3 regions of the Cellulomonas shaoxiangyii genome follow, and region 3 is predicted to be linked to each of the others. Evidence: riboswitches for the same ligand, from Rfam matches in the RefSeq annotation. Region 3 holds a riboswitch; each other region holds the start of a gene.
What was found. Region 3 has a riboswitch for S-adenosylmethionine ahead of E5225_RS01100 (hypothetical protein). Riboswitches for the same ligand answer to the same signal wherever they lie in the genome.

Region 1: it holds a riboswitch for S-adenosylmethionine, as region 3 does, so the genes downstream of both, E5225_RS02755 (aminotransferase class V-fold PLP-dependent enzyme) here and E5225_RS01100 (hypothetical protein) in region 3, are expected to answer to the same signal.
Region 2: it holds a riboswitch for S-adenosylmethionine, as region 3 does, so the genes downstream of both, E5225_RS00470 (methylenetetrahydrofolate reductase) here and E5225_RS01100 (hypothetical protein) in region 3, are expected to answer to the same signal.

What each region holds. Positions count from the first base shown of each region.
Region 1 is NZ_CP039291.1:608,461-615,144, reverse strand. Features, by position in the region: gene E5225_RS02775 (four-helix bundle copper-binding protein) at 140-526, shown strand; gene E5225_RS02770 (pentapeptide repeat-containing protein) at 592-1,194, shown strand; gene E5225_RS18190 (GNAT family N-acetyltransferase) at 1,268-2,359, opposite strand; gene E5225_RS02760 (DUF2867 domain-containing protein) at 2,451-2,897, shown strand; gene E5225_RS02755 (aminotransferase class V-fold PLP-dependent enzyme) at 2,962-4,416, opposite strand; SAM riboswitch class IV at 4,451-4,564, opposite strand; partial or broken gene E5225_RS02750 (recombinase family protein) at 4,611-4,760, opposite strand; gene E5225_RS02745 (hypothetical protein) at 5,332-6,303, shown strand.
Region 2 is NZ_CP039291.1:99,044-105,727, forward strand. Features, by position in the region: gene metE (5-methyltetrahydropteroyltriglutamate--homocysteine S-methyltransferase) at 1-896, opposite strand, end outside; gene E5225_RS00470 (methylenetetrahydrofolate reductase) at 893-2,002, opposite strand; SAM riboswitch class I at 2,097-2,204, opposite strand; gene E5225_RS00475 (hypothetical protein) at 2,341-2,559, opposite strand; gene E5225_RS00480 (DNA-3-methyladenine glycosylase I) at 2,613-3,293, opposite strand; gene E5225_RS00485 (TetR/AcrR family transcriptional regulator) at 3,403-4,260, opposite strand; gene E5225_RS00490 (ATP-binding cassette domain-containing protein) at 4,331-5,302, shown strand; gene E5225_RS00495 (ABC transporter permease) at 5,299-6,099, shown strand; gene fabG (3-oxoacyl-ACP reductase FabG) at 6,119-6,684, opposite strand, start outside.
Region 3 is NZ_CP039291.1:228,243-234,926, reverse strand. Features, by position in the region: gene E5225_RS01110 (hypothetical protein) at 1-213, opposite strand, end outside; gene E5225_RS01105 (DUF6318 family protein) at 438-1,010, opposite strand; SAM riboswitch class IV at 1,160-1,272, shown strand; gene E5225_RS01100 (hypothetical protein) at 1,289-1,945, shown strand; gene E5225_RS01095 (hemerythrin domain-containing protein) at 2,007-2,483, opposite strand; gene E5225_RS01090 (deoxyribonuclease IV) at 2,527-3,288, opposite strand; gene E5225_RS01085 (pectate lyase family protein) at 3,474-5,432, shown strand; gene E5225_RS01080 (early set domain-containing protein) at 5,697-5,987, shown strand; gene E5225_RS17840 (excalibur calcium-binding domain-containing protein) at 6,065-6,616, opposite strand.

The DNA.
Region 1 (6,684 bases), 380 kb from region 3:
TCGGGCCGTTCTCGGGCAGGGCGGGCTCACCCTGTGCCCCGGCCCGCGCACCGCCCTACGGTGGCGGGGACGCCCGTCGTCCGACGCCGCACCCGGCCACGGCGGGCCGCGAGGAGGCACCGTGAGCAGCACCCGGCAGATGGTCGAGGCCTACCCCGGCGACCCGTTCGCCCCCGTCGACGAGCTCGTCGCGTGCATCGAGGCGTGCCTCGCGTGCGCCCAGGCGTGCACCGCGTGCGCCGACGCCTGCCTGGGCGAGGAGCACGTCGCGGACCTGCGTGCGTGCATCCGGTCGGACGCGGACTGCGCCGACGTCTGCACCGCCACCGCGGCGGTGCTCAGCCGGCAGACCGAGCCCGACCTGCGCGTCGTCGCCGCGCTGCTCGAGGCGTGCGCCGTCGCGTGCGGGCAGTGCGCCGCCGAGTGCGAGCAGCACGTCGGCATGCACGAGCACTGCCGCGTGTGCGCGGAGGCGTGCCGGCGGTGCGAGGCGGCGTGCCGCGCGCTGCTCGCGTCCATGGCCTGACCTCCATGGCCTGATCGCCGGTCGCGGGACCGTCCGCTGTCGGCGCCGCGTGGCACGCTCGACCCGTGGACGCGACCGCCGACGACCTGCTGCTCGACGCCGACCTCGACGACCTGACCTTCGCCGGGCTCGACCTGTCCGGCCGCGACGCGTCGGGCGCCCGCTTCCTCGAGTGCGTCCTGACCGACTGCCGCGCGGACGGCCTGCGCCTCGACGGCGCGCGTCTGCTCGACACCGCGTGGACGGCGGTGCAGGCGGGCGAGCTCCGCGCCCGGTCCTCGTCGTGGCGGGACACGACGCTCACCGACGTGCGGCTCGGCGCGCTCGCGGCGTCCGGCGGCGAGTGGCTCCGCGTGCGCGTCGTGGGCGGGAAGATCGACTACCTCGACCTGCGCGGCGCGACGGTCGAGGAGGTGCGGCTGGAGCGCGTCACCGTCGGGGACCTCGACCTGGCGGGCGCGCGCGTCAAGCGGCTCACGGTCGTCGACTGCGACGTGCGACGGCTCGACGTCGGCAACGCCCGCCTCACGGACGTCGACCTGCGCGGCGCGCGGCTGCGGGAGGCGGTCGACGGCGTCGGCGGCCTCGCGGGCGCGACCGTCACGTCGGACCAGCTGCTCGACCTCGCGCCGCTGCTCGCGGCGCACCTCGGGATCCGCATCGGCTGACGTCGCCGCACGCGGCTCCCGGATCGCCGGCGTCGGCGGCCGTCAGGCGCCGGGGACCGTCGGCCCGGCCCGCTCACCACCCCGCGAGGCGCAGCACCTCCGCGGCGACGTCCTGCGGGGTGCGGCCGTCGGTCGCCACGCGGTGCACGTCGGCGCCCGCCTGCGCCTCCAGCCGCCTCGCGGCGGCGTCCGACCGCTGCGCGTGGGCGGTCAGCGACGCCCCGTGCTCGCGGCGGCCGAGCCGCTCGTGCGCGGTCGCGTCGTCCGCCGTGAGCAGCACCGACGTCACGTGCGGCCGGTCACCGACGGCCGCGGCGAGCACGTCGGCCTCGAGGACGCTGACCGTGTTGGTGACGACCAGCCGCCGGTGCCCGAGCGCGCGGTAGCGGCGCCACACGTCGGCGAGGTTCGCGGCGGCGACGCCGTGCTCCCACGGCGCCGGGTGCGCCAGGTCGAGCGCGTCGCCCTCGACGACCGCGTGCGGCACGTCCCGCGCCGTGAGCAGGTCGTGCACCGCCGACGCGACCGTCGTCTTGCCGACGCCCGCGCGGCCGCCGACGAGCAGCAGGTGCGTGCGGTCGTCCGGCACGTGGGCCCCGGCGAGCCGGGCGAGCAGGCGCCCCCGCACGGCCGGCCACTCGTCGGCCAGGACGGAGAAGTACAGCGACGCACCGCGCGTGCCGTCGGGGCGCAGGCGGTGGTCCCGCAGCCGCCCCTCGGGCACGGCCCCGAGCTTCGTCACGGCCGCGACCGAGCGGTGGTTGCGCTCGTCGACGCGGTACGCGACGCGCGCGACGCCCCACCCCTCGAACGCGTGCGCCATCAGCAGCAGCTTGCAGGCCGGGTTCACGTGCGTACCCCACACGGCCGGGGCGTACCAGGTGTGGCCGACCTCGAGCCGGCCCGCGGTGAGGTCGACGTCGTAGAACGAGGTCGACCCGACGACGCCGCCGGTGGCGTCCTCGAGCACCGCGAAGGCGTACCGGCCCGGTGCGGCGAGCGCCGTCGCGACGACGCGGGCCATGTCCGCGACCGTGCGCGGTGTCGGCGAGCTCATCCCGCGCCACACCGCGTCGTCGGTGCAGGCGAGGAGGTCGGCCGCGTGCTCGGCACGCAGCGGGACGAGGCGGACGCCGTGGCCGGTCAGGACGAGGTCGTGCTCCACGGCGGCAGCGTGCCACGGGCGCCGCCGCGCACTCGGCGGCGTCTCAGGCGGCAGGCCCTAGCGTGGCGGCACCACCGACGACGGAGGACGCATGACGCACTGGTCGATCGCCCTGCGGGACGTGCCCGCTCCTGACCACGCCGACGCGGTGATCGTCACGCTGCCGCCCGGCGCGCCGACAGACCCGGCGGTGTGGGCGCGCGAGATCTTCTCGCTCGCGACGATGCCGCGCTGGGTGCTCGCGGCCCTCGCGCTGCGGCAGGCGCTCGTGCCGGTGCTGCGCATCCCGCCCGCACCGCGCGCCGCGTTCGCCGTCGACGAGGTGGTCGGCGGCGAGGCGCTCGTCGCGCACGACGACGTCCACCTCGACTTCCGTTGCGGGGTCGCGGTGGACGCCGACGCACGCCTGGTGCGGGTGACAACGACCGTGCGCCTGCACGGGTGGCGCGGGCGGGTCTACTTCGCGCCCGTCCGGCTGCTGCACCCGGTGGTCGTCACCGCGATGCTGCGCCGGGCGCGGCGGCGGCTCTCGCGCTGACGACCGGCCCGGCGGCAGCCCTCACGCTGACGACCAGCCGGGTGGCAGCGACGTCGGTGCCCGCTCAGTCGTCGACGGCGGGCCCGCACGCGGCGGCCGCCGTCGCGGCGAGGTGGTCCAGCCCGCGCACCTCGACGAGCGGGCGCGTGTCGTCGACGACCGACCAGCAGCCGTCGACGACCTCGTACGCCGCCTGCGCACCACGGGCGACCAGGGCGGCGACGGCCGCGACGAGCCGGTCGACGTGCTCGGCGGTGGTCCCGACGCCGATCGACGCGCGGATCGCACCCTGCGAGGCGCCGAGGTGCGCGAGCAGGGGGTGGGCGCAGAAGCGGCCGTCGCGCACGCCGATGCCGTGCTCGGCGGACAGGTACGCCGCGACCAGCCCGGGGTTGAGGTCGGCGACCGTGAACGTGACCACGCCGACCGGGTCCGGCGAGTCGGGCCAGATGCGGGCGACGCGCACGCCCTCGATGCCCGTGAGCCCGTCGACGAGCCGCGCGCGCAGCTCCTGCTCGTGCGCCTCGAGCGCACCCGTGGGCAGCTCGGCGAGCGTCTCGCAGGCCTGCGCCAGCGCGATCGCGCCGATGACGTTGGGCGAGCCCGCCTCGTGGCGTGCGGGCGCGGGCTGCCACAGCGTCCGGTCGGGGCGCACGTCGCGCACCGCGCCGCCGCCGGCGAGGTACGGAGTGCCGGTGTCGAGCCAGTCGCGCCGCCCGACGAGCGCGCCGGCGCCGTACGGCGCGTACGTCTTGTGGCCGGAGAACGCGACGTAGTCGACGCCGGTGGCGGCGAGCGAGAAGCCGCGGTGCGGGACGAGCTGTGCGCCGTCGACCGCGACGCGCGTGCCGGCGGCGTGCGCCAGCGTGACGACCTCCTCCAGCGGCAGGGCCTCACCCGTCACGTTGGACGCGCCCGTGATCGTGAGCAGCGCGTACGGACGCCGGGCGAGCTCGTCGCGCAGCGCGGCGAGGGTCGCGGCGACCGTCGGCCGCAGCGTCAGGACGGTGGCCGTGCGGGTCTCCCCCGCGTGCGTCCCGGTGCACCGCTGGACCCACGGCAGCAGGTTGGCGTGGTGCTCGACGTCGAGGACGAGCACCCGCCCGCCGTCGGGCACGACGCCCGCGAGCAGGTTCAGGCTGTCGGTCGTGTTGCGCGTGACGACGCAGACGTCGTCCTCGCGCGCCCCGACGAACCGCGCGACCGCCTGGCGCGACGCCTCGAACAGGGCGGTGGAGACCTGCGAGAGGTAGCCCGCACCGCGGTGCACCGACGCGTACAGCGGCAGCACCTCGGCGACGCGCGCGGCGACCGACTCGAGCGCGGGCGCGCTCGCGGCGCAGTCGAGGTTGGCGTAGGTGCGGCTCGTGCCGCCGACCAGCGGGACCGTGGTGGACGCGCCCACCACGGGGAGCAGGGGACCGCGGCCGACGGCGGGGCGGGGCGCCGCCGCGGCGGACGGGGACGCGGTGCCCGACGCCTCGTCGGCACACGCGAAGAGCTCGGTGACGGTCGTCATGGCAGCCTCCTGGACCCGGGGACCCGGAAGGGAGGTCCCGCGCTTGCCGGCACCGGACGGCGCGCGGCCAGGTCGTCACCCGGGGCACCCCACCGCGGAGGAGGGTTGCCGGCCAGCGAGCCGGGGCTTCGCGCTGGCGCTCATGACCTGGCACGAGGATCCGCGCGCCCTCCGGCGGGTGTCAACGTGGGGGCACGGATCGTCTCTCGTTTTGAGACGTTGCTGCCCGTCAGTCCGTGGTCGACGTAGATCCGGTCGGCATCGACGCCGAGGCTCCGAAGCGCGTCCCGCTGGGCGGTCGCATCCTGCGATCTCGTCGAGACCCGGGCATAGCCGATCAGCAGTCCGCTCGTGCCCTCGCTGTCCGGTACAGCTCCCCCTGACCGGGCCTTTTCGGGGGCGGGTCTTTCGGGGACAGTGTCCTGCGCGGCGCTGTGGTCCACGAGCGGCCCATCGCGACTGTCCCGTTGAGCAATCCCCAAACGGGGCGCCAATACCCCTCGTCTCGCATGAGCACACGAGTGACCCAGCTCGCTCCGCCCAGGGGCGTCGAGTCTGCGACGCGGTACGCGCCACCCAACATCACTCCCCCGCGACGGACCTCCTGGGGCCGTTACGAGGCGCGCGCGTTCTTGCGCCGTCCGGTCGATGGCTCATATCTGCAGCACCCGCGGCTGCCACACATGGGTCACATGCGCCGAGACCGACGATGAGAGGAACGCTCATGACCCCGAAGACCCGCCCCGACCAGGCCCGATCGTCGATGACGGCGACTGCTGGCGTTGTCCGTCCTGCAACCGGACCTTCGGAGCCATCCGCCGGCGGCGCTGATGGACGCGCGCGCCAACTCACGGCTGGCGGCGCGCTAGGGCCGTACCAGCCCGATGTTGGCGTCGACTCCCCGATACTCACGGCATGGGTGGTATCGCTGAGGACGTGCGTCCCCCGTTGGCACGGCTGGCCGAGAGGGTGGTCCTGCAAGAACGCGACGCCTACGGGAAGTTGTTCGCCGCTGCTTCGGCGGCAGCGGAGGGCGCAGGGTCCGGGCTGTGGGCCGTCGACCAACAGCGTGCCGCGGGCATTGATGGTGCGGTGGCAGCGTTATCTTGGGCGAGCGATCACGTACAGCGTTGGAGCTTCTCTGTGCGTGACCACGCGGACACGCTCTTACTCCTGCTGCGTCATCAGAAGCTGCTGCCGGTGCCGGCATGGACGGTGAGCCGCGCCATCATGGAAGCGGTGCTTCAGACCTGCTGGTTGCTCGACGCCGAGGCGTCGTCCGAGACTCGGATTGCCCGGGCTGCAAGCATTCTACCGGCGGTGCTCAACGAATCGATTGTCTTACTCGAGCGGTTTGGCAGCAGCGTGGTGGACGAACTTGAAGAGAAGCGGCAGGCGCGCGCAGACCTCGAGTGCGTCTTGACCCAAGACGGGTTCCGGGTTGAGCGCGCGACGGACAAGCATGGGCAAGTCACGGACGCCATCGGTCGGGTTTGGTTCGCGGGCCAGTCAGCCTCGACACGGAACAACATCACCCAGCTAGCGGCGAAGTACGTGCCGGATGACCCGTGGCTCTATGGACTATTCTCCGGGGCTGCCCACGCCAAGCCTTGGCTGCTCATGGGGCTCAGCGACGACGTCGACGAAGCGATACGTTCCCTCGTGCTGCCGCTGCTGCCGATCAGTGATGCGTATAGCCGGGCCCTGTGCGGGTACTTCGACCTGGACGCTGAGCCGTACGTCCGGGCCCGACGTACTCGTCTGGTGGCGATGGTCGAGCGCGGCTCGTCGGTTCGAACTATCGATCGGTCCATCGAAGAGTCAGCATTTGGGACAAAGATGAGCGGTCTGCGGTACTACGAGCTCGGGCGCACCGAGAAGAGGTGATCCCCCGTCAAGGCAGCTCGTCGGGCACCGAACGAAATCGGGTCGTGCGTGACCGGCCACCGCGCCGGATTCGGCCTGTGGTTTCGGCCCCTTGCGCCCTGGGGTCTGACGTGCCGGGGCGGGGTGGCCGGCGACGATCTCTTCGGCCGCCGCTCGGCAGTTGTCGTAGCCGAACTAGTCCCCTGGTCCACGCGCGACCGTCGCCGCCTGGCAGTCAGCGCACGTGAGATGGCGCCAGCCACAGGCCACACCCGTTGACCTCGAAGCCCTCGCCATCGCGGACGCTCACGCTCACCTTGCCAGGGGAGAAGGAGACGAACGTTGTCATCGATGATGTCACCGCCGCCGGACGTGCGGGACCAGTAGCAGTTCTCTAGCCGT
Region 2 (6,684 bases), 130 kb from region 3:
GTCGGCGCCTCGCCCCGGACCAGGTCGATCGCGATGCCGTCCACGTCCGTCGCGGCGAGCACCGGCAGCGCGGGGCCCAGGTCGCCGTAGGGCGCGGCGACGAGGATCGCGGGGCGGTCGGGACGCGCGAGCTCGGTGGCCAGCGCGCGGTAGGCGCGGGTCGTCGCCTCGTGGAGCGCCTCGGCGGGCACGCCCACGGAGTCGGACACGAGCGCCGGCTCGTCGAGCTGCACCCACGTCGCACCGGCCGCCGCCAGCTCGGTGAGCAGGCGTGCGTAGACGGGCAGCAGGTCGTCGAGGCGGTCGAGCGGGTGGAAGCCCGCGGGCGCGTCCTCGCTCGGCTTGGACAGCGCGAGGAACGTGACCGGGCCGACCACGACGGGACGCGTGAGCACGCCGTCCGCGAGGCCCTCGGCGAACTCCGCCACCGGCCGGTCGCTGGCGTAGCGGAACGCCGTGCCCGGGCCGATCTCGGGGACGAGGTAGTGGTAGTTCGTGTCGAACCACTTCGTCATCTCGAGCGGGAGGTCGTCGCCGCGGCCGCGGGCGACGGTCGAGTAGCCGGCGAGGTCGAGGCGGCCGTCGGCGTCCTGCAGGTCCGCGAAGCGCGCGGGGACCGCGCCGACGAGCGCGGCGGCGTCGAGCACGTGGTCGTAGAACGAGAACGCGCTCGGGATCGCCGGGGCGTCCGTCGCGAGGCCGAGCTCGGCGAGGCGCGTGCGGGTGCGCCGGCGCAGGTCGGCGGCCACGGCCTCGACCTCGTCCGCGGAGGTGCGGCCGGCCCAGAAGGCCTCGAGCGCCTTCTTCAGCTCGCGGCGCGGCCCGATGCGCGGGTAGCCCAGCACGGAGCCGGCGGGGAACGCCGGGGCGGCGGTCGGGGTGACGGTGGTGCTCATGACGGGATACCTCGCGGTGTGGTGGTGGGCACGGCGGCGGGGTCGCCGGCGGGCTCGGGGGACGTCGTAGGACGGGTGGGCGCGGCGCGGTCCGCCGGGGCACGGCCGGGTGCCGGGGGGCCGCCGCGCAGGTCGGCGCCCTCGAGCAGGTCGAGGGCTGCCTCGTGCCTGTTGAACGTGTAGACGTGCACGCCCGGCGCACCGCCGTCGAGCACGCCGTTGACCAGGTCGACGCTCGCGCGGATGCCGCGCCGGTGGCGCTCGGCGGGGTCGTCGACCGAGCCGAGCAGGTCGAGGAGGGTGCGCGGGACGGGCACCCCGGTGAGCTCCTGCACGCGCTCGAGACGCGCCGGGTCGGTGGTCGGGATGATGCCCGGCACGATCGGGATGGTGACCCCCGCGCGCCGCGCCTCGGCGACCAGGCCGAGGTACGCCTCCGCGTCGAAGAAGACCTGCGTGATGGCGAAGTCGGCACCGGCCTCCTGCTTCGCGAGCAGCGCCTGCACGTCCTGCTCGCGCGTGCCGCCGGTGGCGTGGTTGCCACGCGGGAACGCGGCGACGGCCACCGACAGCGGCCGCACGCGCGCCCGGACCGCCTGTGCGGGGCTGCCCGCGCAGCGCCGCCGCTCGATCTCGCGCAGCAGCGCGACGAGCCCGGCCGCCGTGTCGACGCCGTCCGGGTGCGGCTGCCAGTCCGTCTGCCCCGCGGGCGGGTCGCCGCGCAGCGCGAGGAACGAGCGCACGCCCTCGTCGAGGAACTCCTCGACGATCGTGGCGACCTCCTCGCGCGACGTCCCCACGCAGGTCAGGTGGGCGATCGGGTTCAGCGTCGTCTCGCGCAGCAGGCGCGTCACGAGCGCGCGCGTCGTCTCCCGCGTGCGGCCGGAGGCGCCGTAGGTGACGGACACGAAGTCCGGCTCGGCGGCCTCGAGCTCGCGCACGGTCCGCCACAGGCGGGGCGCCGCGTCGAGGTCCCGCGGGGGGAACAGCTCGAAGGACACCGTCGGCCGGTCCAGCGCGGCGGCCGGCTCGCTCCGCCGGCGGGCGGTGCGCGGCGGGGCCTCGACCGCCGCCGCGGGTGGCCGGGTCCCGGTCACGGCGGTCATCGGGCGGTCCCGGCCGAGGTGCGGCCGGGAGGGGCTGCGCCGGCGTCCCCGGCCGGCGCGGGGCCGTCCGAGGGGTCGGCGGCGTGGGTGGGCACGCTCATCGTCACTCCATCGTTCCTGGCGGAAGCACCCACACCCTCAACGTGGAGGGGGGTTGCTGCGGCGTCGCTGAGCCAGGTCTCTCGGCCGCTCTGGATGGTCGAGGGGAGCGTATCCAGCGTGACCGGATGGCGGACAGAGGTGACCGTTGGGTGAGACGACCGGTTCCGCGGTGCGGTCGTGCGCCTGGGACGACGGGCGGGTGCGCCGGGGAGCGGGGTCCGGGGTCGGGGGTGGTGTCAGCGCTCGCGGCGGTGCAGCGACTGCGCCCGCTGGTCGCGCGGATGGCGCGGCCGCGGTACGCCGTACCAGGCGGTGGGCGAGCCGGCGGGCACCGACAGGAGGCCGTCCTGCACGGCCTCGAGGACGCCCGGGTCGGGCGTCGCGCACGACTGCCACGCGTCCTGAGCGGCGCGCACGGCGTCGTGCCGCCCCTGGCCGTCCCGCTGCTCCGCCATGCCCGGCACCCTAGTGCGCGCCGCGCGTCCGGGTGAGCCGTCCGGGCGCGGTGTCACCCCGCCGGAGCAGCGTCGTGGCCCGGGGCCGTCCCGTCCGCCGCGGTCCGGTCCCCGCCGCCCGACCGCGCCCGGGAGGCCACCACCGGGCACGTCGCGAGGTGGTCGTCGACGACGCCGCACGCCTGCATCGCGGCGTAGGCGGTGGTCGGGCCGACGAACCGGAAGCCGAGCGCGCGCAGCTCACGCGCGAGCGCGGCCGACTCCGGGGTCCGGCCCGGCACGTCCGTCCACGTCGTGGCGCGGGGGCGCGGGCCGGTGGGCGCGTGCGACCACAGCACCTCGTCCAGCGTGCGGCCCGCCGCGTGCAGCGCGAGCGTCGCGCGCGCGTTCGCGACCGTCGCCTCGATCTTGGCCCGGTTCCGCACGATCGCCGCGTCGGCGAGCAGGCGCGCGACGTCGGACTCGTCGAACCGTGCGACCACCTCGGGGTCGAACCCGGCGAAGGCCGCGCGGAAGGCGGGCCGCTTGCGCAGGATCGTGATCCAGGCCAGCCCGGACTGGAACGCCTCGAGGGCGAGGCGCTCGTACAGCGCGTGCTCGTCGTGCACCGGGACGCCCCACTCGTCGTCGTGGTAGGCGGCGTACAGGGGGTCGCCGTCGCCGAAGCAGCGGCCGGCGACGAGGGGCCGGTCGGCGTGCGCGGCGGTCGGGGCGTCCGGCGTCGGTGGCGTCATGCCGGGATCCTGCCTGGCGCCGGTGACGTCGTCGACGCGCGTCCTGGCGCCCGGTGCGCGCCGGCGCGACGCCGCGGGCTGAGGGCGGCTCGGTGCCCGCCGCCGCGCGTCACGGCCGTGCGGACCGGGCGACGAGCGCCGCGATCCCGTCGAGGATCATCGTGGTGCCGAAGTCGAGCCCAGCGCGGTCGGTCGGCTCGGCGGTCGGCTCGCCGGCCGGCCGGTCGAACGCGCCGCCCGCCACGGCCCGCGCGAGGGCCGGGTGCTCGTCGGGCGACACCAGCCGGGCGATCAGGGCGTCGGGGTCGCCCTGCCCACCCCCGGCGGCGGCCACCTGTCGCTGCCGTGCGGTGTAGGCGCTCTCGAGGCGCGCCCAGTCCAGCTGGTGGCTCGCGAGCACGCCGACCGCCTCGACCTTGTGGGCCTCGGGCACCTGCGTGTCCTCCAGGCACGCGAGCATCGCGTCCATCCACGCGAGCCGGTTCGGGCCCAGCGCGAACAGCACGGCGGGCAGGTCCGCGAACCACGGGTGGGCGGCGAGGGTGGGTCGCTGAGCCTCGAGGAGGGTCTCGAGGCGCGCCCGCCAGTCGCCCGCCTCGGGCCCGACGGGCGTCGGCGGCCCGGCAGCCCGGTCGACCATGAGCATGAGCAGCTCGTCCTTGCTGCGCACGTGCCGGTAGAGCGACATCGTGGTGAAGCCGAGCGACTGCGCGACCCGCGCCATCGACACGGCCTCGAGCCCCTCGGCGTCCGCCAGTGCGACGCCGGCGTCCGCGATCCCGTCGAGCGACAGGCTCGGCCGCGGTCCGCGCCGCCCGGGTGCGGGGCGTCGCCACAGGACGGCGACGTCGGGAGGCAGGCCCGCGGGCTCGCCCGGCGGTGCGGGCGCGACGGGGCTCTCGCCCGCCGGGCCCTCGGCGCGCCGGTCGGGTTCGGGGCGCGCGGCGCCGTCCGTGTGCTGGTCCATTGACGACCGATCCTATGACTGTGTATGACATACACAACGAGTGTGCGGCATACACAGAATCGAGGCGGCGATGGACGAGGCGATGATCGCGGCGCGCGGGCTGCGCAAGGCGTACGGCGGGCGGGCCGTCCTGGACGGGGTCGACCTCACCGCGCACCGCGGGCAGGTCGTGGGCCTGCTCGGGCCCAACGGCGCCGGCAAGACGACGGTGGTGCGGATCCTGTCCACGCTCGTGGCACCCGACGGCGGCGCGGCCCGCGTGGCCGGGTTCGACGTGGTGCGCCAGGCCGCCCGTGTCCGCGGCGCGATCTCGCTCACCGGTCAGTACGCGGCCGTCGACGAGCTGCTCACCGGCGAGGAGAACCTGCGCCTCGCCGCGCGGCTCGCGCACCTCCCCCGCGGTCAGGTGCGCGGGGACGCCGCGGACATGCTCGAGCTGTTCGACCTGACGGACGCCGCGCGCCGCACCGTCCGCACGTACTCCGGGGGCATGCGCCGCCGGCTCGACCTCGCCGTGAGCCTGCTGAGCCGGCCCCAGGTGCTCTTCCTCGACGAGCCGACCACCGGCCTCGACCCGCGCAGCCGCAACGCGCTGTGGGACGTGGTCCGGTCCGTCGCGGCGGCGGGCGGCACGGTCCTGCTCACCACGCAGTACCTCGAGGAGGCCGACGCGCTCGCCGACCGCGTCGTGGTGATCGACCGCGGCGTCGTCATCGCGGAGGGCACCGCCGCACGCCTCAAGTCCGCGGTCGGCTCGGCGCACGTCGAGGTCGTGCTCGCGGACGGCACGACGCGGCGCACGGCGACCGACGGCTCGGTGGCGGACGTGCGCCGGATCCTCGCCGACGTCGAGCAGCGCGCCCTCGACGTCGTGCACTGGCAGGTCCGCACCCCCACGCTCGACGACGCGTTCCTCGCCCTCACCGGCCAGGACGCCCGCCCCGGGCCGCGCGCCGTCCCGCCCGCCCTCGTCCCGCCCGCGTCCGCCCCGGCCGCCCCCGCCCCGCCCGCCCTCGTCCCGCCCGCCCAGGAGCCCCGATGACCGCCGTCGACCTGACGCCCCGCCCCGTGCCCGCGCCGCCGCGCCCCGGCGACGTCCTCCGCGACACGCTCGCCCTCGTGGGACGCAGCCTGCGGCGGTCCACGCGGCAGCTCGACACCCTGCTGCTCGCGGTCCTGCTGCCCGTGGTGCTGCTGCTGCTGTTCGTCTACGTGTTCGGCGGCGCGATCAGCTCCGGCATGGCGTACGTCGACTTCGTCGTGCCGGCGATCGTGCTGCTCACGGCGGGGTACGGCGCGGCGACCACGGCGGTCGACGTGGCGAGCGACATGACGAACGGGATCGTCGACCGGTTCCGCAGCATGCCCGTGCCGGCGGGCGCCGTGCTCACGGGCCACGTCGCGGCGAGCCTCGCCCGCAACGTCGTGTCCACCGCGCTCGTCGTCGCGGTCGCGCTGCTCGTGGGCTTCCGCCCGGACGCGTCCGCCGGACGGTGGCTGGCCGCGCTCGGCGTCCTGCTCGTGTACGTGCTCGCCCTCACGTGGGTCGCCGTCGCGATCGGGCTCGTGGCGTCCGGGCCGGAGGCGGCCAGCGGGTTCACCTTCGTCATCATGTTCCTGCCGTACGTCTCCAGCGCCTTCGTGCCGGTCGGCACGATGCCGTCGGTGCTCGCCGCCCTGGCGGCGGTGAACCCGGTGACACCCGCCGCCGACGCCCTGCGCGGGCTGCTCCTCGGGCTGCCGGCCGACGGCGCGGCCGTCGCGGCGGTCGCGTCCTGGGGGGCCCTGCTCGTGGTGGCGCGCGTCGTCGCCGGCGCCCTGTTCCGCCGCCGGCGCTGACGCCCGCCCCGGGCGCGGCCTACAGCTCGGCGAGCGCCTCGGGGGACTCGGGCAGGGTCTGCCCGCCGTCGACGACCAGGCCCTGCCCCGTCACGTACCGGGCACCGTCGGACGCGAGGAACGCGACCGCCGCGCCGATGTCCTCGGGCTCCGCGAGGAAGCCCAGGGGCACCGACCGCGCCATGCGCGCCATGTAGTCCTCGCCCAGCGCGCGCAGCCCGGGCGTCAGCACGTTGCCCGGGAGCACGGCGTTGACCGTGATCCCGGCGCGCGCCAGCTCGATCGCCGCCGTGCGCACGAACCCCAGCTGCGCGGCCTTGGTCGCGCCGTAGTGGGCCCAGCCCGGGTAGCCGGTCAGGTTGCCGGTGATCGAGCTCGTCACCACCACCCGGCCGCGGCCGGACGCTGTGAGCGCCGGAACCGCCGCCTGCACGGCGTGGATCGTGCCCTTGAGGTTGACGTCGACGATCCGGTCGACGTCCTCGTCGGTCATGTCCGCGACGCGCGCCTGCGGGTAGATGCCGGCGTTCGCGGCGAGCACGGACAGGCCGCCCAGGTCGGCCGCGACCCGCTCGACGACCTCGC
Region 3 (6,684 bases):
GATGGGGAGGCGCCGGAAGTCCTCCGCCGTGAGCACGGGCAGGATGTCGGCACCGCAGCCGCCACTGTCGATCTGCTGCCACTGACCCCACGGCGACGCAGGAGTGGCGCGCTCCCGCCGCCACATCGGCTGCACGATCGTGTCGCCCTCGCAGGCGTCGAGGGCGCCCGCCGTGTCGGCTCCGGGCGGACACCCGCCGCCAGGCGCTCCCATGGTCCACGTCGCCGCCACTTCCCGGCACAACGGCGCCCGCACGTACTCGACCAACCTCTGTCCCGCCGGCACGGTGCTGTTGGCGTGAGCGAGCTGCTCCGAGCGAGCGGCCGAGATCCGCACCGCCGCAGAGTCGTCCTCAGGCACCTCGGCATCGACGCCGCGCCCTGGCAGTGTGGTCGCGGAGACGACGAGCAGGACCGCGACGGCCGGAAGCCAAGCGGTCATCCCGCGTCGGCCGGGTTCACGTCCACGGCGTCGACCGTCCAGCCGTCACTGGCGTAGGTCAACGCGACCTCAAACGCATACCTGCCGCCCTCGGAGGCCGAGACCCGCGACCCGCTGGCGTCCGTCTCAGTCGAGGGGGCCTCCGTAGCGATCACCTTGGCCGAGTACCAACGACCCGCATCAAGCTCTGTACCGCGCGCCTCGTGGATGTCGATCGCGCCACCGGTCACGCGGCCGTCGCCATCGTGCACGCGGCTGACCCCGTCGCGGGTACGGGTGCAGAACGCACACTGCGCCCCCGACATGGTGGCCCACTCGGCCGTGTCCCCCGTCGCGTACGCGTACGGGTAGAGCGAGATGAAGTACGACGCCGCCGCAGCTGCCCCATCGGCGCTCGGCGTCGCCATGGCGTCGGGCCGAGCAGGAGGGACGCTCAGGTCCGCCGTCGGTGTCGGTGCGGCGGTCGGCGCGGGGGTCGGTGACGGCGTGTCGGAGGACGCTGTTCCGGAGGACGTCGGCGCGGGCGGCGACCCCTGTCCCGTGCACCCGGCGACCAGCGCCCCGAGCATCACGGGCGTCAAGGCGGCCACGAGCGCACTACGCCGTCGTCGAAGCATGCCCGGAAAGTACCGGTTCCCGACGTGCTCGACGCCAGCCCCGCCCACCCTGTGGATGGCGCGTACGGCACTTGTCGCACCCCGCCCCTACAGTCGGCACCGATCACGAAGCTCGGCCTCAAGCCCTCCAGCCGGCCGACTGGCAACCGCGCGAGCGCACGGTGCCCCCGGAGGAAGATCCGCCCGTGCCGCCCGGCGCGGGAAGACGCTCGACCTCCCCAGGAGGAGACATGGCTACACCCTTCGACATCGAGTCCCCGCTCGGCACGCCGCGGACGGGCTGCGTCGGCCAGGAGCCCGGTCACGCGCCGGTGGCGCGCCGCGTCAGCGCGGCGGTGTCCGCGGAGGGCGAGACGTACCGCGTCGCGGGCGTCGACGGCGGCGTCGTGCAGGTGACCCGCCACGACGGCGTGCCCGCCCGGTGGTGGACGCACGACCCGGCGCCGTTCGCGGAGCACGCGGCGGCCGCGGACCCGACGGTCTGCCTGCACGACGGCGGCGTCGTGCGCGTGGGCAGCCGGTACCTCAGCGTCGCCACCGACGCGGTCGCAAGCCCGTGCGTCGAGGGGGTCGTCCGCCCGACGGGGCTGCGGTACGCGTTCCTGGTCCGCACCCTGCCGCTCGACCCGACGCTCGTCGCGCTGTTCCCGCACACGGCGTCGCTGTACCGCCTCGACCCGCCGATGCGGACGCGCAGCGGCGGCTACGAGCACGTGGTGGTGCTCGCGGAGCAGCGGGACGGGTACCAGGTCACGCAGATCTTCGGGTCGGACGCGGACGGGTGGATGCGGCCGGGCGACCTGCCGGGCTCGTTCGAGGGCGGCATGGACCACGTCGAGGCCCTGAACCGCGCGGGCTACGAGGTGGTCCTGCCCCCGCCGGCCTGACGGCTGCCGGCCGGGGCACGTGCGGCGTTCGTCGCGTGCGCTGCGACGAGCGCCGCACGGCTCATGCCAGCGGGCCCAGCATCTCGCGCGGCGGCCGGTCGCTCGTCAGCCTCGCGAGCGGCTCGAGCAGGCGCTTCTCCTCGTACCGGAAGTGCGTCTCCATGATCGCCTCGATGCCGTCGAGGTGGCGGTGCAGGGCAGCCGCGTCGTGGCCCGCCTCGACGGCCTCCTGCAGGGAGCCGAGCAGCTGCGCGAGCACGCTGTGGTCGCGCACCAGCTGGGCGACGACGTCGGCGAGCGATGGGTCGAGCGCCACGAGGTCGGGGAACATCGCCGCGTCCTCGCTGCGGTGGTGGCCGTCGAGGGCGGCGCAGAAGCCGGTGCAGAAGAGCCGGAGGTCGGACGTGAGGCGATCACCGGACGCGGCGTCGTCGTCGATCGCGTCGCGCGCGATCTGCAGGCTGTCACGGAGGCGGGCGTGGACGTCGCGGAGCTGACGGTCCCACGCGACGATGCGGGAACGGTGGTCGGTAGGCATGTGCCCCCGACGCTAGAGCCCCGAGCGCACCCCCGGAAGCCCCTCAGCCCGCGAGCGCCGCCCTGAGGAACGCCACGTCCTCGGCCTGCCGCTCCCCCGGCGTCTCGACGACGACGTCGCAGCCCGCCTCCCGCACGACGTGCGCGATGAGCTCGGGCGGGATGGTGCCGGTGGCGAAGTTGGCGTGCCGGTCGCGGCTCGACCCGTGCTCGTCGCGCGAGCTGTTGGCGTGCACGAGGTCGATGCGGCCGGTGATGGCGGTGAGCCGCTCGACGATCGTCTCGAGGTCCTCGCCGGCGGCCCACGCGTGGCACGTGTCGAGGCAGACGCCGACCTCGTACTCACCGATCGCGTCCCACAGCATCGCCCAGCGGTCGAGGGTGCGGGCGCAGGCGTTCTCGCCGCCGGCGGTGTTCTCGACGAGCACGCGCACGGGGTACTGGGCGCGCGCGAACGTCTTGCGCCAGTTGTCGATGCCGACGGCGATGTCGTCGCCGTCGCCGACGTGCCCGCCGTGCACGATCAGCCCACGCGCGCCCAGGTCGGCGGCCGCCGCGGCGTGCTGGGCGATCATGTTGCGGCTCGGGATGCGGATGCGGTTGTTCGTCGAGGCGACGTTGACCAGGTACGGCGCGTGCGCGTAGATGCCGAGGCCGGACTCGATCAGCGCGTCGGCGTCCTCGCGGCGCACCGGCTTCTTCCAGCCCTGCGGGTCGGCCAGGAAGATCTGCACCGCCTGCGCGTCGACCTCGTGGGCGGCGGCGACCGGGTCGTCGCCCCGCACGTGTGCGCCGATGAGCACCACGGACAGCCTCCTCCGGTTGGGGTCGCGCCAGGCTAACCCGCCCCGCCGACAGCCCACCCGCCGACCCTGCGGGCACCGGCCCGCACACCGGCGCCGACCGAATTGCACGGACCCCTTACTAATTGCCCGTCGAATGTGGTCTGCTCCGGATGTCCGAGTCGGATCTCAACGGAGAGGCACCGCGCATGGACCTGCACACCCCGCCCGCCCCCGGGCGACGACCCCACCGGCACCGCCGCCGCACCCGCACGCTCGCCGCCGTCGCCGCGCTGACCGTCGCGGCCGGCGCCGTCGCCTCGTCCGCCGCGGCCGGCCCGCCGCGCGGCGGCTCCCCCGCGCCGGACCTCGGCCCGAACGTGGTCGTCTTCGACCCGAGCATGCCCGTGGCCGACATCCAGTCCCGCGTCGACGCGATCCACGCGCAGCAGGTCGACGCCGAGATGGGCACGGCCCGCTACAGCCTGCTGTTCCTGCCCGGTGAGTACGGCACCGCCGAGCAGCCGCTGCAGATGAAGGTCGGCTACTACACGGAGGTCGCGGGCCTGGGCGGCTCCCCGACCGACGTCGTCGTGCACGGCAAGATCGAGACGTACAACCGCTGCCTGTCCGACGACCCCGCGAACCCGAACTGCATCGCGCTGGTGAACTTCTGGCGCACGCTGTCGAACCTCACGCTCGACATCGACGGCACGGGCCAGGACGACTGCCGGCGCACCGCCAACTTCTGGGCCGTCTCGCAGGCCGTCTCGCTGCGGCGCGTCAACGTCCTCGCCGACGAGGGCGACCCCGGCTTCTCGCTCATGGACTACTGCACGGCCGGCCCGCAGTTCGCCAGCGGCGGGTTCATCGCGGACTCCCGCTTCGGCGACGTGACGAACGGGTCGCAGCAGCAGTGGCTCACGCGCAACAGCGAGGTGCGCAGCTGGTCGAACGCCGTCTGGAACCAGGTGTTCGCGGGCGTCGAGGGCGCCCCGGACGACGCGACGTTCCCCGACCCGCCGTACACGACGCTCGACGAGACGCCCCTGAGCCGCGAGAAGCCGTACCTCTACGTCGACGAGCGCGGGCGCTGGAACGTCCGCGTGCCGTCGGCGCACGAGGGCACGCGCGGCATCACGTGGGCGGACGGCATGACCCCCGGCACGTCGATCCCGCTGCGCGACTTCTACGTCGCCAGGCCCGGCGACCGGGTGCAGACCATCAACGCCCAGCTCGCACGCGGCAAGCACCTGCTGCTCACGCCGGGCGTGTACGACGCCGCGCGCAGCATCGAGGTCAGGCGCGCCGGCACGGTCGTGCTGGGGATGGGGCACGCGACGCTGACGTCGGTCGGCGGGGCGGTGCCGCTGACGGTGGCCGACGTGCGCGGGGCGATCGTGGCCGGCGTGACGATCGACGCCGGGCCGCAGGAGTCGCCGGTGCTGCTGCAGGTCGGCACGCAGGGACGCGGGCACGGACGCGACGGCCAGGAGGCCGGGCACCGCGGTCGCGGCCCGGAGAAGGGCCGCGGGCTCGACCCGATCACGCTGAGCGACGTGTACTTCCGCGTCGGCGGGCCGCACCGGGGATCGACCGACGTGGCGCTGCGGATCGACGCCGACGACGTCCTCGTCGACCACACCTGGGTGTGGCGCGCCGACCACGGCGTCGAGGGCTTCACGGAGGGCGTCAACGGCGACACGGAGCGGTGGCGCACGAACATCGGCCGCACGGGCGTCGTCGTCACCGGCGACGACGTCACCGCGACCGGCCTGTTCGTCGAGCACTTCCAGCGGCACAACACCGTGTGGGAGGGCGAGCGCGGACGCGTCGTGCTCTACCAGAACGAGCTGCCGTACGACCCGCCGACGCAGGCGGACTGGACCGAGCCCGACGGCACGCTCGGCTGGGCCGGCTACAAGGTCGGCGACCGCGTCCGCGAGCACCAGCTGTGGGGCGGCGGCGTCTACGTGTTCAACCAGAACAACCCGTCGATCGTCACGGAGAACGGGTTCGAGGTGCCGCGGCGCCCGGGCGTGCGGCTGACGCACGTCATGACCGTCAACCTCAGCGCGGGCACGATCCGGCACGTGGTGAACGGCGTCGGCGGGCAGGTCGACAACTCGAACACGGGCACGCCGTCGTTCGTCACGCAGTACCCGTGACGGGGCGTCGGCGGCCCACCGGACGGGCCGCCGACCACCCCGATCACGACATGGAGGGCCGTGGGTGCGAAACGCCCACGGCCCTCCGCCGTGGTCCCTTAGGGTGACGACGTCGCTCGAGGACGAGGGCGTGCGCCGACGGGGCAGACGGCGCGCCACCGACTCGTCACACGCGGGTCACCGCGTTCGTGCCGTCCCGAAACATGGCCACGCCACGCTTCGTGCGCGACCCCTCCCGACACCCGCGCCGTAGCCAGAGAGTGGATGCCACCCGTGCTCAAGAAGTCCCGTTCCGCCAAGTCCGGAACCTGCACCCTGACGTTCGCCCTCCCGACGCCGAGCCTCGACGGGCCGGTCAGCGTCGTCGGGACGTTCAACGACTGGACGCCCGCGCGGCACGTGCTGCGCAAGCGGTCGAACGGGATGTCGAGCACGTCGGTCACCGTGCCGGTGGGGACCGTCGTGACGTTCCGGTACCTCGGGGACGGCGGGAAGTGGTTCGACGACATCGACGCCGACCGGGTGACCAACGAGGGGTCGGTCGTCGCGGTCTGACGGGTCGGGTCACCGGCGGCTCCGCTGGGCGACGGCGGGCCGGTCGGTCGTCGCGGTCGGAAGGGGGCCGGCGTCGGCTACTCGCAGCCGACGCCGTCGCCGTCGCGGTCCAGGTGCGGGCCGTAGCCCGCCTCGCCGCGGCGCACCGGCGCGGCGCCGGCGGCACGCGCGGCCGAGCAGTTCTCGAAGGCCGCCGTCGACGACCCTCCACCCGCCGGGGGCGGGACGACGGCCGCGCGGGCGCCGGCACCCTGCTCAGCCTGCGCGACCGCGGACTCCCGTTGCGCGACGGCCGCTGCCGCCGCCTCGACGGTCGCCCGCTGCTCGGCGAGCGCCGCCTCTCGTGCCGCCAGGTCCTGCGCCTGGCCGGCGAGTGCCTCGAGCTCGCCCGACAGCCGGGCGACCTCGGCCTCGGCGGCCTGCACCGCGGACTCCAGCTCGGCACCCGCTGACTCGAGCGCCGCCTTCTCCTCGGTGAGACCCACGTTGTCGTCCGTCAGCACCTCGACGTCCTGGGTCAGCTCGTCGATCGTCGCGTCAGCGTCCCGCAGCGCGGCGGTGTCACCGCCCCCGCCCACCGCGCCGAACAGGATCCCGACGACGAACGCGACGACCCCGGTGACGGGCACCGCCCACCGGCGTCGCGGGCGGGAGTCGTCGACCCACAGCGGCCAGCCGGGCGGAGGCTCCGGCCAAC